2 regions of the Janthinobacterium aestuarii genome follow, and region 2 is predicted to be linked to the other one. Evidence: predicted binding sites of a transcription regulator. Region 2 holds the regulator's gene; the other holds the start of a gene.
The links. The regulator FNR, encoded in region 2, switches genes on or off when oxygen is low (the NO sensors DNR and NnrR bind a similar motif). The targets are predictions, from matches to a motif close to TTGATNNNNATCAA.
Positions count from the first base shown of each region.

Region 1 (5,500 bases), 2.4 Mb from region 2:
GCCATCACAAGATCCGTCTGGCCTGCCACGAGGTCGATGGTGCCGGAACGCAATTTTTCGATGGCGCGCGAGCGCACGATGGCGGGACGGCGGGCGCCGCGCGCCACGATCCAGCTGACGCCGCCACCGGCGGCCAGCAGCCACACGGCCAGGCCCAGGCCCAGCTGCCACTGCATCACGCCCAGCGCCACGCCGGCCAGCAGGGCCACGCACAGGGCCGTGAAGGCCGGCACGAGCAGGCGCAAGTACAGCGACTCAAGCGCGTCGATATCGGCCGTCAGGCGAAACAGCAGCTTGGCGGGCTGGCGCAGCAAGCGGCTGGCCGCTTCCGGGCGCGACCAGCCACGGAACAGGCGCACGCGGATGCTGGCCAGCGCGGCGAACGTGGCGTCGTGCGTGACGAGCCGCTCCGCATAGCGCGAACCTGTGCGGCCGATGGCCAGCAGGCGGATGCCGGCCGAGGGGCCGAAGACGTCGAATACGATGGCCGTCGAAGCGTGCAAGCCGGCAATCGACGTGGCCGTGATAAACCAGCCAGACAAACCCAGCAAGGCCATGCCGGCCACCGCCGTCAGGGCCGCCAGCAAGGCGCCCCCGATCAGCTTGCGGGGCTGGGCCAGCAGCAATTGCCGCAGGACGGGGTTCGATATGAGTGAAGTTTTCATGCGCGCAACTCCTGCACTTGGGCATGCGCATCGACCTGCACTGTGCGCTGCAGGCGGCCAGCCAGCACCGGGTCGTGCGTGGCGACGATCATCGTCTTGCCTTTCGCCAGTGCCAGCAGGGCGTCCGTCACGCGCGCCGCCGTTTCGCTGTCCAGGTGGGCAGTCGGTTCATCGACCAGCAGCAAATCGGCATGCGGATGCAGGGCCACGCGGGCCAAGGCCAGGCGCACGGCTTCGCCGCCGGACAAGCCCTGGCCGCCATCGCTGAGCATGACGGCCGGATGCGCCTGCGCCACCTTGGCCAAGTCCGCCAGGTGCAGCGCCTGCGTCACTTGCGCGGCGTTCGCCCCAACGCGGCCCAGGGTCACGTTCTGACTGACGGACGCGGCAAACACGTGCGGGCGCTGGCCCATCCAGGCCATACGCTGGCGCAAGGTATTGACCGTGCTGTCGGTCAGGCGCACGCCGCCGATGCGGATGTCGCCGCCGCTGGCGGGCAGCAAGCCGGCCAGCAGGGACAGCAAGGTGGTCTTGCCGGCGCCGCTGGCGCCCAGCAGGGCCATGTGTTCGCCGGCGCGCACGGTCAGGTCGAAGCCGTCGAACACGGGCGCTTCGCCGGGATGGGCAAAGCGCAATTGCCGGAGTTCCACGGCGGGCGCCGCCGCCACGGCCATAGCGGCGCTGGAAACGGCGGCCACTTCCACACCAAAACCAGGCAAAGGCACGCCATCGGCAGCCAGGTCGTGCAAACCGGCCAGGCCCGCTTCGCCGGCCGCTTTGTCGTGCCAGACGGCGGCCAGTTCGCGCAGCGGTTCGAAGAACGCGGGCGCCAGCAGCAGGATGAACAAGCCCTGCCCCAAGCTCAGCTCGCGGCCCCAGGTGCCGAAATTGATGCTGCCCAGCAGAGAGAAACCGATGAAGGCCGCCACCATGGCCACACCGAGCGCGGAAAACAGCTCGAGCACGGCCGACGACAAAAAGGCGATGCGCAGCACCACCATCGTGCGCCGGCGCACGGATTGCGACGAGGCATCGAGCCGTTCGGCCGTGGCGTCGACGGCGTCGAGCGCGCGCAAGGTAGCCAGGCCGCGCAGGCGGTCCAGCAGGAAGGCGTTCATGCTGCCCATTTCCACCATCTGCGCGCGGCTGGCCGCTTGCGCGCCCATGCCGACGAGGGCCATGAAGACGGGAATCAAGGGGGCGGCGATGAGCAGGATCAAGGCGGCGATCCACGACAGCGGCGTCACCACGGCGAGGATCACGAGCGGCACGAGCATCACTTTCCAGCGCGCGGGTTTGTAGCGCACCAGATACGGCACGATGGCTTCGGCCTGTTCGGCGATGACGCTGGCCGCCTGGCCCGACTGGGCGCGCTGGCGGTCCAGCGGCGAGCGCTGCGCCAGCGCTTGCGCCACCTGTTCCCGCAAGGTGGACAGGTGTGCGCGTGCCGCCGCATACATGCGCCGCGCGCCCCACGCTTCGCAGCCGGCGCGCAGCACGCCCAGCAGCAGCACGCCAACGGCCGGCAACAGGGCCGCGCGCCAGGGTGCACCGTCTTGCATGGCTTGCACGGCCCAGGCCAGCAAGGCCGCCTGCGGCAGCCACAGCAAGGCGGCGCCGCCTTGCGCCAGGCTGGCGGCACGGGGAAGAATAAAGCGGGGCAAGGACAAGGACGTGGTCGGCATCTTCTATACTTCTTGAGTTTTCAGAATTTTCTGTAAATTCGATATTTTGTATAATACTGCGAAACATGACATATATCAATTGACCCCACCAGTATGGCGTGAAAAAATTCAGATAATTATGAAAACTCAACATATCCAAATGACGCCGCTGATCCTGACCTTTGTCAGCCATTTCGGCGAGATGGGCAGCCGCTGGGGCTTTAACCGTACGGTAGGGCAAGTGTACGCCTTGTTATTTGTCGCGGAGCACCCTTTGCACGCAGATGAAATCGCGGAGCACCTGAGTTTTTCACGCTCGAACGTGAGCATCGGCCTGAAGGAATTGCAGGGCTGGGGCTTGATCCGCCAGTCGCGCATTCCCGGCGACCGGCGCGAGTATTTTTCCTCGCTGGGCGATGTGTGGCAAATCTTCCGTGTGGTGGCCGCCGAGCGCCGCCGCCGCGAAGTGGCGCCCACCCTGACGGTGCTGCGCGAAGCGCTGCTGGCACCGGCCACGGAACCGGTGGATCAATATGCGCAGGAACGCATGCGCGAAATGTATGAACTGGTCGACCTGGCCAATACCTGGTTCGACGACTTGCAGCGCCTGTCGCCCGAATCGATGGCGCAGCTGATGAAAATGGGCGCCAAGGTACAAAAGCTGCTCAACGCCAAGGATCGCCTGTTTGGCGTCAGCAACAACAACGACTGAAGCACCCGCCGCCCCCCTCCCAAATAAGCCGAGACGCCGCTAGCACAAGCTGGCGCGCCTTGTCACGCCGTTTCCTAACGTCATGTTGTCTATCGATAACACAAGCAGACATAGCCGTATGCGATGTTGTCAACTGAACCAATAGTATTATTTAAATTGTATTAATTTATATCAAGAGTAAGCTTGCATTTGCGTACTCTCTACGCACAAGAAATAGATAAAAACGGGCAATGGGATGACTTCCCCGGTATGTAGGGACGCGTCCCAACACTATGAAGCGACTGTCTCAAGCACAAGGGGATTTTCATGAAAAGCGTAAAGAGCATTGCCATCAAGGCATCCATGCTGGCCGCAATGACCGTACTGGCAAGTGCGGCCCAAGCCGCCACCTGGGTGGATGTGGGTCCGGCCAGCGGTTTCGTCATTGACGGCAGCACCGTCACTTATTCACCATCTCCGGCACTGCAGGTGAAATATTATGACGACAATCTCGTGCCACAAAGCCCCTCGGACATCCAGGGCTATATCAATGGCGTGTTCGGCACCAGCCTGGGCACCGCCGTCTCGTATTGCGAAAGCGCCACCTCGGGTTGCACTGCCGGCACCACGGCAGGCTTGAGCGGCGGCGTCAATTCGTATACGAGCGCGGCCGCCTATGACTACCTGGCCATCCACTTCGGCCAGGGCGAACTGGTGTTCCACTGGGCCGCACCCGTGGCTGCCGGCACCACCTTCACGATCGAAGGCCTGCCCAAGGACCTGAGCAATTACAGGGCCTTCATTTCAGCCGTGCCGGAACCTGGCACCTATGCCATGCTGCTGGCCGGCCTGGGTCTGCTGGGCTTCATGGCACGCCGCCGCCAGGGAAAGTAAGCGTCATCTGCGGCAGCGGCGCACCAGCGTCCGCTGCCGCCCTCAACGCCAGCGGCCTGTTTGGCCTGTTTACACCACGCTTGCGGCGCAGGCACCGCTTTTTACACCATCTTTAGACTTCCCTCGCTATGCTCGACGGCATCCACTGCTGACCGACGAGGGAGTACTCATGCATGAACAACCGTTTCAGCCACGCGCGCGCAGCGTGATCCGCCAGCACCTGCCCGTGCGGGAACGGCTGCGCCTGGCACGACTGACCAACAGGAAAATCATTTCGGCATGCTCGGCGCTGCTGTGCGCGGCGCCGCTGTTGTATTTGCTGAGCGTGGTGCTGTTTGCGCAGCCGTGACACGGCTTGCAGGCGAGCGAAGAACAGAGATGAAGAGTGATGGCAATGCGACAGGCTGTCGCATGCATGGCCAGCATGAACTGGTCCGCCCAGAGGGAATCGAACCCCCATTCACGGTTTAGAAGACCGTTGTCCTATCCGTTGAACGATGGGCGGAAGGTGCAGTATTTTAATCCATGCGCGCCAGCAATAAAATGCCAGCGCGAAATAGAAAACGGGCTGTCATTTCTGACAGCCCGCTTATGACTTTGGTCGGAGTACAAGGATTCGAACCTTGGACCCCCTGGTCCCAAACCAGGTGCGCTACCGGGCTGCGCCACACTCCGAAGACAAGATAATAACGCCCCCACCCAATTTCGTCAATTGCCATAGACGAATTAGATGGAAATAACTATCGTCCCTGCCCCGTGCCCGCCCCTTAAGCGCCGACTTTATCGGCGATGCGGCGCGCCATGCTCTCGGCCTTCTCCTTGTCTTTCGCTTCCACCATCACGCGGATCAGCGGTTCCGTGCCCGAAGCGCGGATCAGCACGCGGCCCGTGTCGCCCAGTTCGGCCTCGACCAGCTCTTTCTCGGCCACCATGGCGGCATTTTTCTGCCAGTCGAAACCGGGCGCCACACGCAGGTTGATCAGGGTTTGCGGGAACAGCACCAGTTCGGCCAGGCATTGCTGCAGGCTCTGGCCGCTGCGCTTGAGCGCGGACAGCACTTGCAGCGCGGAGACGATGCCGTCGCCCGTCGTGTGGCGATCCAGGCACAGCAAATGGCCCGAGCCTTCGCCGCCCAGTATCCAGCCCTTTTCCTTCATGACTTCCAGCACGTAGCGGTCGCCCACCTTGGCGCGCGCAAAGCCGATGCCCTGCTGCTTGAACAGCACTTCCAGCGCCATATTCGTCATCAACGTGCCGACGGCGCCGGCCACGGGACCCGTCGCCAGGCGGTCCTTGACCATGACGTACAACAACTCGTCGCCGTTGTACATACGGCCCGTGGCGTCGCACATGATCAGGCGGTCGGCGTCGCCATCGAGCGCGATGCCCAGGTCCGCGCCGTGCTCGACGACGGCTTCGGCCATGGCCTTGGTCGCCGTGGCGCCGAAGCCCGCATTGATATTGAAGCCGTCGGGCTTGTTGCCGATGGCGATGACTTCCGCGCCCAGCTCATGGAACACGTGCGGCGCGATATGGTAGGCGGCGCCGTGCGCGCAATCGACGACGATCTTCAGGCCACGCAAGTC
Region 1 is NZ_CP142523.1:2,684,532-2,690,031, reverse strand. It holds gene OPV09_RS12220 (amino acid ABC transporter ATP-binding/permease protein) at 1-665, opposite strand, end outside; gene cydD (thiol reductant ABC exporter subunit CydD) at 662-2,350, opposite strand; gene OPV09_RS12210 (GbsR/MarR family transcriptional regulator) at 2,490-3,041, shown strand; gene OPV09_RS12205 (PEP-CTERM sorting domain-containing protein) at 3,348-3,914, shown strand; gene OPV09_RS12200 (hypothetical protein) at 4,084-4,263, shown strand; tRNA gene OPV09_RS12195 (tRNA-Arg) at 4,345-4,419, opposite strand; tRNA gene OPV09_RS12190 (tRNA-Pro) at 4,513-4,589, opposite strand; gene glmM (phosphoglucosamine mutase) at 4,682-5,500, opposite strand, start outside.
Region 1: a site for FNR is predicted at 2,416-2,429, ahead of cydD (thiol reductant ABC exporter subunit CydD). Genes of this name have one in related genera too.

Region 2 (5,500 bases):
GAATCTGACGGACAAGGTCTGGCTGTACGGCGGCAGCGCCGATACCATCATGGAAACCGTACGCAAGGGACGCAGCAACACCATGCCGGCCTTCAGCGATTTCCTCGGCGAATCCAAGGTACACGTGCTGTCGGCGTATGTCTGGAGCCTGTCGAATCCTCAGACGCCCGTGAAATGATGTAATGGAACCTCAAGTTATCAAGATGTATGCGGCCCGCGAGCAGATCTACCCTCGCGAGGCCAAAGGACGCTACGCTACCTGGCGATGGGTATGCGTATGGCTTACCCAGCTCGCGTTCTACGGCTTGCCGTGGTTGACCTGGAATGGCAGGCAAGCCCTGCTGTTCGACTTGACCACGCGCAAGTTCTACATTTTCGGCGTCGTGCTGTGGCCCCAGGATTTCATCTATCTGGCGGCCCTGCTGATCATCTGTGCGTATTTGTTGTTCCTCGTCACGGCCATTGCCGGGCGGGTGTGGTGCGGGTTCTCTTGCCCGCAAACGGTATACACGGAAATTTTCCTGTGGGTCGAACGCCGCATCGAGGGCACGCGCAGCGCGCGCATGGCCCTCGACAAGCAGGGCCCGTCCGTGCGCAAGGCATTCAAGAAGACGGCCAAGCATGTGGTATGGGGCGCCATCGCCCTATGGACGGGCTTTACCTTTGTCGGCTACTTCACACCGATCAAGGAACTGGCGCGCGAGGTGACCACCCTCAATTTCGGTCCCTGGGAATGGTTCTGGGTCCTGTTCTACAGCCTGGCAACCTACGGCAACGCGGGCTGGCTGCGCGAGCAGGTGTGCAAATACATGTGCCCCTACGCGCGCTTCCAGAGCGCCATGTTCGACCAGGACACCCTGATCATCACCTACGATGCCAAGCGCGGCGAACCACGCGGCGCCATGAGCAAGAAGGCCGGCAACAACGACAAGCTGGGCGATTGCATCGACTGCACCCTGTGCGTGCAGGTGTGTCCGACCGGCATCGATATCCGCAACGGCCTGCAGTATGAATGCATCGGCTGCGCCGCCTGCGTCGATGCCTGCAACAGCGTGATGGACAAGGTCGAGCGGCCGCGTGGCCTGATACGCTACAGCACCGACCATGCGATGGAAAACAACTTCAATTCGAAGCAGATACGCCAGCGCGCCATGCGCCCGCGCGTCCTGATCTACACTTCCATCCTTGCCCTGATCATCATCGCCGTATGTACCTCGCTGGCCCTGCGCACGCCCCTGAAAATGGACGTGATCCGCGACCGCGGTTCGATGGGACGCGAAGTGGAAGACGGCATGATCGAAAACGTCTACCGCCTGCAGATCATGAACACGTCCGAGCAAAGCCAGCATTTCAAGATCAGCGCCTCCGGCTTGCCGGGCCTGACCTTGCTGACGCGCGAAGAAGTGACCTTGCAGCCGACGGAAACGCTGGGCTGGCCGATCCGCCTGCGCGTGCCGCACGGCGTGGGCGAGAAGGGGTCGAACAAGATTGCGATCGAATTGCAATCGCTGGACGACCCGTCGCTGCATGTGCGTGAAAGCGCGGTCTTCATCGTGCCGCGTTAATGCAGGAAGGCCGGTCCCCGCACGGGGGCTGGCCGTTTACAGAGGAGAAATACCATGTCCGACAGTCTGAAACTGCAGCCTCCCGTTGCACCGTGGTACAAGCATCGCTGGCCATGGCTGCTGATGATCGGTCCCGGCCTGTCCGTGGTCGTCGGCAGCTTCATGGGCTATATCGCCTTTACGCAGCCCGATGCGCTGGTGGTGGGCGATTATTACAAGCAGGGCAAGGCGATCAACCAGGATTTGAAGCGCGACACGATCGCCAGCGACCTGGCCATGGAGACGAGCCTGGCGTACGACGTGGCGTCAGCGCGCCTGAGCGGTTCCGTGCACAGCTTCGGCAAGGCCTATCAGGGGCCGTTGCAGCTGCACTTGGCGCATGCGACTTTGCCGGAAAAGGATATCAAGCTGCTGGTGCAGCCCGATGCGGCCGGCAATTTCTCGGTCGCGCTGCCGATGCTCGAGCGCAGCCGCTGGCAAGTGCTGGTGGAAAACGACAAGCGCGAGTGGCGCCTGTCCGGCATCTGGACCTGGCCCGTGCAGCGCAGCATCGCGCTGCATGCGGACGAAGAGCTATAAGCCTTACTTGCAGACGTCGGTACCGGCTGTAATGGCTTTCAGCTTGGCAGGCTGCAGGATCTCGATCTCGCGGTTCGAGACGCGCAGCCAGCCTTCCTTCTTGAATTTCGACAATAAACGGCTGACGCTCTCGATGGTCAGGCCCAGGTAGTTGCCGATTTCCTCGCGCGACATGCGCAGCTGGAATTTGCTGCTCGAATAGCCGCGCGCCTCATAGCGCGACGCCAGGTTGACGATGAAGGCGGCAAAACGCTGCGTCGCCTGCATATTGCCCAGCAACAGCATCACGCTTTGCTCGCGCGTGATTTCCTGGCTCATCATGCGGTGGAAATGCCGCAGCAGGGTCGGCATATTGCCCAGCAATTGTTCCAGGCTGGAAAACGGGATTTCACACACTTCGCTGTCTTCCAGCGCCACCGCATTACAGTGGTGGCGGTCGGCGCTGATGGCGTCCATGCCCAGCAGTTCGCCGGCCATCTGGAAACCCGTCACCTGCTCTTCGCCGCCCGGATTGATCTGGTACGTCTTGAAGTGTCCCAGGCGGATCGCGTACAGGTTCTGGAACGAGTCGCCGATGCGGAACAGCGAGGCGCCGCGCACGATCTTGCGGCGGCGGCCGATGATCTGGTCCAGCCTGTCCATGTCGCCCATATCGAGGCCCATCGGCAGGCACAATTGATGCATGCTGCAGGTCGAGCATCGCGCACGCAACGCTTCCACGGTCACTGTGGGCAAGGTTGGAGTGAGTAGCGCTTCAGTCATGTCGGTACCTTTTAGAAAATGCAACAACAAGTTTACTGCATACAGGGTTGCCGTGTGCCAATTTCACCGCAATTTCGGCGAATAAACGACGTTCCGACTTTAATTATATGGCAACATCGTCAAAAGCCCATGCGGGGAGGGCCATTTGCGCGGCGCCGCTTGCCAACTTGATGTATTGATAGGAAAATTCCTAACAGCATTATCTGCCGCCTGTGCCGCCCGGTACTGAAAAGGAAATCATGAAGCCTCTCGGCATCAAAGCAAAAGTCGCGCTGGCCACCAGCCTGACCTCGATCGCCATGATCGCGCTGGTCACCATGATCCAGGTGCAGCATATGCGCGACGACTTCACGCGAGTACTGCTGAGCCAGCAGTCGTCCCTGATCAGCCGCACCGCTGCCGAGCTCGACGACAAGCTGGGCATGCTGCTGCAGATCGTCACCCTGACGGCCAGGCAGCAGCCGCCGGAACTGATGGCCCAGCCGGCCCAATTGCGCGAATACTATTCGCGCCGCTCGATGCTGGTGCTGTTCGACGACGTGCTGGTGCTCGACGCGCATGGCGCCGTCGTGGCCGACATGCCGGAAGTGGCGGGGCGCACGGGCATCAACGTTGCCGAGCGCGAGTATTTCCAGACCGTGCTGCGCACGCGCCAGCCCATGATCACCGAGCCGATGCTCGGCAAGTCGAGCGGCATGCCCATCGTGCAGATGGTCGCGCCCGTGCTGGCCGCCGATGGCCAGGTGGCCGGCGTGGTGATCGGCGTGCTGCGCCTGTACAAGGACAACCTGCTGGGACGCCTGCGCTCGGAAAAGATCGGCAAGAGCGGCTATTACTTCATCCTCACGCGCGGCGCCGTGCCGCGCTACGTGCTGCATCCCGATACCAGCCGCTTGCTGCAGCCGCGCCAGCCGAACGCCAACCTGACGACCACCCAGCTGCTGAAGGAAGATGGCGAAGGCAGCATGGTCAGCACCAACAGCCGCGGCATCACGGCCGTCAACAGCTTCAAGCGTTTGAAATCGGTGAACTGGCTGCTGGCTACCTCGCTGCCCGTCGCGGACGCCTTCGAACCGTTCGATGGCGTGCTGTACCGGCTGGTGCTGTGGAGCATCCTCGCTTCGCTGCTGGCCGCATTTGTTCTGGGCTGGGTCACCGTGCGCCTGCTGTCGCCGCTGGTGCGCCTGCGCGACACCCTGCTGGCCCTGCGCACCAGCGGCAGCCGTTTCACCCCCGTGCCGGTGCAGCAGCGCGACGAGATCGGCGAACTGACGGAAGCGTTCAATGGCCTGATGAGCGAACGCGACCGCCTGCAGCAGGAACTCGAATCGCGCGCGGCCGAACTGGAGCAGGAACGCGACCGGGCCGAGGCCGCCAACCGCGCGAAGAGCGATTTCGTGGCCAACATGAGCCATGAAATCCGCACGCCACTCAATGCCGTGCTGGGCATGGTGTATTTGCTGGGCAATACCAAGCTCGATACGGAACAGCGCAAGTATCTGACCATGGTGCGCGTGGCGGGCCAGTCGCTGCTGGGCATCCTCAACGACGTGCTCGATTATTCGAAGATCGAGGCGCGCCGCATGGAACTGTCGCCCGTCGAATTCGACCTCGACGAAGTCATGAATACCCTCGCCACCACGATGACGATGAATGCGGGCGAAAAGGAGCTGGAACTGGCCATCGCCGTCGAGCCCGACGTGCCGCGGCGCCTCGTGGGCGACGCCCAGCGCCTGCAGCAAATCCTCGTCAACCTGGCCGGCAACGCCATCAAGTTCACGGAGAACGGCGAAGTGGTGGTGGCCGTCAGCCTGGCCGAGAGCAGGAGCGAGAGCGGCCGCGCCTGGCTGCGCTTCGAAGTGCGCGACACGGGCATCGGCATGACGGAACTGCAGCAACAGCAGCTGTTTGCCGCGTTTTCGCAGGGCGACCAGAGCATCACGCGCCGCTTCGGCGGCACGGGCCTGGGCCTGGCCATCAGCAAGCAGCTGATCCACATGATGGGCGGCGACATCGCCGTCGCCAGCAGCGAAGGCAAGGGCAGCCGCTTCTGGTTCAGCGTGCCGTTCGAGATGCTGGCGCAGCCAGCCGAAACGCGGCGCACGCCGGCACTGGGCCAGCTGCGCCTGCTGGTGGCCGACGATAACCGCACCACGCGCGAACTGATCGTCAAGCTGATCGAGGCGTGGGGCTGGCTGGCCGACGAAGTCGATTCCGGCTTTGCCGCCATCGAACTGTACCGCGAACGCCTGGCGCAGCAGCAACCGTACGACGTGGTGCTGGCCGACTGGCACATGCCCGTCATGGACGGCCTGGCCACGGCCAAGGCCATCCGCCAGGCGGCCAGCGGCCAGCGCCAGCCCATCGTGGTGATGGTCAACGCCTTCGCCCGCAACCACCTCGAGGAAATTTCCAGCGCGGCCGAGGCCGACGTCGTGCTGATGAAACCGATCACGGGATCGAGCCTGTTCGATGCCCTGCACCAGGCACTGATCACCAAGAACGACGGCGGCGAGCAGCGCATCCTGCACCAGCCACTGGGCACGGAACTGGCCGGCGTGCATTTCCTGCTGGTGGAAGACAATCATTTGAAC
Region 2 is NZ_CP142523.1:274,632-280,131, forward strand. It holds gene ccoP (cytochrome-c oxidase, cbb3-type subunit III) at 1-178, shown strand, start outside; gene ccoG (cytochrome c oxidase accessory protein CcoG) at 183-1,565, shown strand; gene OPV09_RS01170 (FixH family protein) at 1,620-2,144, shown strand; gene fnr (fumarate/nitrate reduction transcriptional regulator Fnr) at 2,148-2,906, opposite strand; gene OPV09_RS01180 (response regulator) at 3,146-5,500, shown strand, end outside.